2 linked regions of the Urbifossiella limnaea genome follow. The protein of the gene in region 1 interacts with the protein of each later gene in a pairwise test. Links are inferred from orthologs where the notes say so. Each region holds a gene or a part of one and is shown on either strand. Other genes may lie near its edges.

Region 1 (2,872 bases):
GGCCTTCGGTGCGGCCGCTGACTGGTTCACGGCGGGCACGTCGCCGCCGATCGCCTCGCCGAGGTCGTGGACGACGCAGATGCGGATGAGGCGGGCGAAGTCGATGCCGGGGAACTGGTCGGCCAGGACGACGGCCATGAGGCAGAGCCGCCACGTGTGGTCGGCGACGCTCTCGGCGCGGCCGGCCGAGGTGTAGCCGCTGCGGGTCTGCGTCTTGATCGCTTCCGCGGCCCGGAGGAAGTCGAGGACGCCGGCGAGGTCGGTGGTCGTCATGGGTGCCCCCGGAAATGATACGGCCCGCCCCCTAAAGGAGGCGGGCCGCGGCGGCGGGTTCGCCCGGGGGTTACTTCTTCGCCAGCTCGGTGCGGACGGCGGTCTGGAGCTCGTTCGACTCCGGGGCCACCGCCGACTTGAACCGGGCGACCACGCGCCCGTCACGCCCGATGAGGAACTTCTCGAAGTTCCAGCCCACCTCTTCCGTCTTGCCGTCGCGGACCGTGGCCGTGGTCAGCGCCTTGTACAGGTCCACCTTGCTCGGCCCCTTCACGTCTACCTTCGCCGTCATCGGGAAGGTGACCTTGTAGTTCGCGGAGCAGAACTTCTGGATGTCCTCCTCGGTGCCCGGCTCCTGGGCGCCGAACTGGTTCGACGGCACCCCCAGCACCACCAGCCCGTCCTTGCTGTACTGCTCGAACAGCGCCTGCATCCCCTTGTACTGGTTCGTGTACCCGCAGCGGCTGGCCACGTTCACCACCAGCACAACCTTGCCCTTCAGGGCGGCGAGGTCGATGTCCTTGCCGTCGATCCCCTTCATCTTGCCCGTCAGCGGCGTCATGGCCTTCTCCTGCCCGTTCCCGACCTCGACGCCGACGGCCAGCGTCAGGGCCGCGGCGGCGGCGGTCAACAGTAGTGCTTTCATGGTGTGGAAGCTCCTCGTAGCGGTCACACGGATTGGTAGCCGGCACCCGGGTAGACGGACCACCCGGGGGAGTTATTCTGCGGCCCGCAGCCGCAGCAGCCGCTCGCCGGCGTCGCGCAGCGTCTCCTCCCGCTTGGCGAACATGAACCGGACCTGCGTCCGGCCCGCGTCCTTCGGGCGGAAGAAGCTGCCCCCCGGCACCCCGGCCACGCCGACCGTCTCGATCATGCGGCGGACGAACGCCACGTCGTCGAGGTCGGAAAGCGCCGAGAAGTCGGCCATGACGTAATACGCCCCGTCCGGCGGGCGGGCGACGAAACCCGCCTCCTGAAGGTACGGGAGGAACAGGTCGCGGCGGGTGCGGTAGTGATCCTTCAGGCCGTCGAAGTAGCTGCGGGGCAGGGCCATCGCCGCGGCGCCGGCCACTTGCAACGGGTGAGGCGCGCCGACCGTCAGGAAGTCGTGCGCCTTGCGGATGCCGGCGGTGATCGCGGCCGGGGCGACGGTATAGCCGAGGCGCCAGCCGGTGACGGTGAACGTCTTCGACAGCCCGCTGATGGTGACGGTGCGGTCGGCCATCCCCGGCAGCGACGCGATACTTACGTGCGGCCGGTCGGTGAATTGGATGTACTCGTAGATCTCGTCCGAGATGGCGACGGCGTCGAACTCCTGGCACAGCTCGGCGATCTGCGTCAGTTCCCCGCGGGTGAACACCTTGCCGGTGGGGTTGTTCGGCGTGTTCAGGATGATCGCCTTCGTGCGCGGCCCGAACGCGGCCCGCAACTCGGCGGGGTCGAACGACCAGTCGGGCGGGTTCAACCGCACCCAGCGCGGCTCGGCCCCGGTGAGGAGGGCGTCCGGCGCGTAGTTCTCGTAGAAGGGCTGGAAGATCACCACCTCGTCGCCCGGGTCCACAAGCGCGAGCATCGTCGCCATCAGGCACTCGGTCGCCCCGCAGCACACGGTGACGTGCTCGTCGGCGTCGGCCCAGGCGAGGCCGTTGAAGCTGCGGGCCTTCTCGGCGATGGCCGCGCGGAGCGGGGCGATGCCCCACGTCACGGCGTACTGATTGAACCCGTCGCGGATGGCCCGGCAGGCGGCCTCCTTCACTTCCTCCGGCGGGTCGAAGTCGGGCATCCCCTGGCCGAGGTTCACGGCCCCGTGCCGCTGCGCGAGCCGCGTCGTCTCGCGGATCACGGACTCGGTGAAGTGCTGGACGCGGGCGGCGAGCATCGGCGGTCCTTGCCGTTAGAGGCAGCGGCTGAACAGGTCCGCCGCGAGCCCAATCGCGTGGCGGGCGGCGGCGGGGTCGTAGCGGTCGCCCTCGTCGCGGAGGAAGGCGTGGGCGGCGTTGAACTCGTGCCACGTGAACCACACGCCGGCCGCGTCGAGGGCGTCGTAGATGATTCGTCGGCCGGCCGCGGGGACGTGCGGGTCTTGCCGGCCGAACACCATCAACAGTTCACCGCGGATGTCGCCGGCGCGGGTTAGCGAGTCGGCCCCGCCGCCGAGCGTGCCGGTGTGCAGGTCGGTCGGGTAGAAGCACGCCGCGGCCCGCACGCCCGGGTGGAGTGCGGCGCGGAAGGCGAGGTGCCCGCCGAGACAGATGCCGAACGACCCCACGGCACCGGTGCCGTCCGGGTGGTCCTTCAGGAATGCCACCGCGGTAGCGATGTCGGCATCGAACTCGTTCAGCGTCACGACCTGCTTCAGGGCGTTACCGCGGGTCTTACCGGCATCGTCGTAGCCGAGAACGCAGCCGGGCGGTTCGTGCGCGTGGTACACCTCTGGCACCGCGACCCGGTAGCCGAGCGACGCCAGCTGCACCGCGAGCCGGCGGACCGGGGCCGTCTGCTGAAAGATTTCCGAGTACAGCACCACACCCGGCCGTCGGACTGGCGGCCGGCCGGGTTCGTTCGGGGCGTACAGGTACGTCCGCATCGGCCCGGTCGG
Region 2 (2,946 bases), 2.6 Mb from region 1 along the record:
CGCGGTACGCCTCGCACACCAGCCACAGGATGCACCCCAGCCCCACGACGATGTGCACGCCGTGGATGGCGGTCATGATGTAGTAGAAGCACAGGAACAGCTGCACCCGCTCGGGGCTCACCGTCCCCTCGCTGCCGGGCGTCTTGCCGTGGTTGATCTTCGCCAGGTCCTGCGACCAGTGCTCCTGCCCGCCGGTGAACTTGTAGTCCTTCACGGCCGCGGCGCTCACCGGGGCCAGCTCCTTCACCGCGCTGTCGTACTCGGTGCGGAACATCTCGCCGGGCACGAACTTCTCGTGGTAGTCGGTGCTGTACTCGAACGCCTTGAAGCCCATGAACCCGGCCCCGAGCGCGAACGTGATCAGCAGCCGGCGGATGAGCCCGGCGGTGTCGCCGAGCTGCGCCGAGCGGATGGCCAGCGTCATCGTCAGGCTGCTGGTGATGAGCAGCCCGGTGTTGAGGCCGGCGATCCACAGGATCAGGTGCTGGCTGGCGAACGCGAACTCGCCGGGGTACCAGTTGCGGTACACGGTGTAGGCGACGAACATGCCGGAGAAGAACAGCACCTCGGTCACCAGGAAGAACCACATGCCCAGCCGCTCGGCCGAGCGCTGTTGTTCCAGGTTGTCGAAGTGGTGCTTCAGCACCGTGTCGTGGTGGGTGCTAGCCGACAACTTCGGTCTCCTTGGCTTGGGCCCCGGCCGGGCCGCTCAGGCCGAGCCGGGAGGCCGGGTTGTCGTCGCTCATGCCCGGGGGTTCCGGGAGCCCGCGGCCCATCTGGTCCACGCCGATGGCGTACTCGTACGGGCCGCACACGGTGATCGGCAGGTACTCGAAGTTGAACACCGTCGGCGGGCTCGGCACCTGCCACTCCAGGCCGGTGGCGCTCCACGGGTTGGCGCTGGCCTTCGGCCCGTAGAACAGCGACAGGGTCAGGTACACCGCCGGCATCAGGTAGCCGACGCCGAGGATGCTCGCCCCCGCGGTCGAGAGCACGTTGTACACCTGGAACTCTTCCGGGTAGTTCGGGTACCGCCGCGGCATGCCGTGGTAGCCGAGCACGAACTGCGGCACGAACGTGAAGAAGAACCCGACGAAGATCACCGTCGCGCTCGTCTTGCTCCAGAAGTCGGAGTACATCCGGCCGGTCATCTTCGGCCACCAGAAGTGGATGCCGGCGAGGTACGCCAGCACCATCCCGCCCACCATCACGAAGTGGAAGTGGGCCACCACGAAGTACGTGTCGTGGAGGTGGATGTCGGTCCCCATCGTCGCCAGGAACAGGCCGGTGACGCCGCCGACGGTGAACAGCACCAGGAACGCCAGGGTGAACATCATCGGCGCCTGGAACGTGATCGACCCGCGGTACAGCGTCGCCACCCAGTTGAACACCTTGATGGCGCTCGGCACGGCCACGAGCATCGTCAGGAAGCTGAACAACAGCGCCGAGTAGTAGCTGATGCCGGCGACGAACATGTGGTGCGCCCACACCAGGAACCCGACCACCGCGATGCCGACGCTCGACCACGCCACGGCCTTGTAGCCGAAGATGTTCTTGCGGCTGAAGCACGTGAGGACTTCGCTGATCACGCCCATCCCGGGCACGATCATGATGTACACGGCCGGGTGGCTGTAGAACCAGAACAGGTGCTGGTACAGCACCGGGTCGCCGCCGATGCTCGGGTCGAAGATGCCGACGCCGGCCAGCCGCTCGACCAGCAGCAGCACCAGCGTGATCGCCACGACCGGGGTGCCGAGCAGCTGGATGAAGCTGGTGGCGTACATGGCCCAGATGAACAGGGGCAGCCGGCCCCACGTCATGCCGGGGGCGCGCATCTTGTGGATCGTCACCATGATGTTCAGCCCCGTCATGATGGAGCTGAACCCGGTGATGAACACGCCGAACACGCCGGGCGCCACGCTGGAGTGCGAGTACCGCGAGCTGTACGGCGGGTACAGCGTCCACCCGGTGTCGATGCCGCCCGCGAGCAGCCCCCACACCATGAAGGCGGCGCCGATCATGAACACGTACCAGCTGGCGAGGTTCAGCTTCGGGAACGCCAGGTCCTTCGCCCCGATCATGAGCGGGACGAGGAAGTTGCCGAACACCGCCGGGATGGACGGGATGAGGAACAGGAACAGCATCACCACGCCGTGCGCGGTGAACGCCTTGTTGTACTGGTCCTCGGTGAGGATCGCCCCGTTCGGCGTCAGCAGGTTGGCGCGCACCAGGCCGGCGGCGATGCCGCCGACCAGGAAGAACGCGGTGATGCTCACGAGGTACAGGATGCCGATCCGCTTGTGGTCGACCGTGAGCGCCCACGACCAGAAGCCGGACGTCTCGTTGATGTAGTTGCGGCCGGGGACCGCGGGCTCGGGCGGGGGCGGGGCCGTCCGCGGGGTGTCGCCGATGACGATGCTCATGTTACTGCTTCCCCCCCGTGGACCCGGCCGGCGGCGGCGTCGTTCGCGGCGCCCCGTAGGGCGCCGGCGCCTTGTCGTTCGGCCCCAGCTGCGTGCCCGGCCGCAGCCACTTGATGTACGCGACCAGTTCGTTCAGGTTGTCTTCGCTCACCTGGCTGGCGTAGTTCCCGGGCATCACCCGCTCCCAGCCCTCGACCACGTGCTTGCCGGGGTTCACGATCGAGTCCCGGATGTACTGGTCGTCGGCCGTCACGGTGGTGCCGCCCTTGACCGGCACGTCGCGGCCGTACAGGCCTTCGAGGCTCGGCGCCCGCGGGTGCTTGCCGGTGCCGATGCCGGCGTTCGGCATGTGGCAGCTCTGGCACTGGAGCCGCTGGAAGTGCTGCCAGCCCTTGTGCGCCAGCGACCCGTCCACCGGGTTGGCCGACCCCTGGGCGCCGCCCTTCCCCTCCAGGAACGCCTCGAACTCGGCGGCGGGCACGACCTTGATCCGGCCGACCATCAGCGAGTGCCACGCCCCGCA

Evidence for each region.
Region 2: the proteins of ETAA1_RS15650 (region 1) and ctaD interact in binary tests that used the Escherichia coli proteins (3 or more experiments, as listed by UniProt). The link is inferred for Urbifossiella limnaea from one-to-one orthologs.

Annotation. Positions count from the first base shown.
Region 1 is NZ_CP036273.1:3,812,959-3,815,830, reverse strand. The notes cover bases 73-2,872. They hold ETAA1_RS15650 (pyridoxal phosphate-dependent aminotransferase), read right to left. Parts: upstream 2,153-2,872; coding sequence 992-2,152; downstream 73-991. Other genes in these bases: ETAA1_RS15645 (dienelactone hydrolase family protein), read right to left, coding at 2,168-2,872; ETAA1_RS15655 (glutathione peroxidase), read right to left, coding at 344-919; ETAA1_RS15660 (HD domain-containing protein), read right to left, coding at 73-273. Also shown: more of ETAA1_RS15660, read right to left, coding at 1-72. UniProt on the Escherichia coli protein: Shows aminotransferase activity with methionine and histidine as substrates, and to a lesser extent also with phenylalanine.
Region 2 is NZ_CP036273.1:6,397,528-6,400,473, forward strand. What follows is about bases 44-2,917. They hold ctaD (cytochrome c oxidase subunit I), read right to left. Parts: upstream 2,424-2,917; coding sequence 663-2,423; downstream 44-662. Other genes in these bases: ETAA1_RS26095 (cytochrome c oxidase subunit 3), read right to left, coding at 44-673; coxB (cytochrome c oxidase subunit II), read right to left, coding at 2,425-2,917. In the rest of the region: more of ETAA1_RS26095, read right to left, coding at 1-43; more of coxB, read right to left, coding at 2,918-2,946. UniProt on the Escherichia coli protein: Cytochrome bo(3) ubiquinol oxidase is the terminal enzyme in the aerobic respiratory chain of E.coli that predominates when cells are grown at high aeration.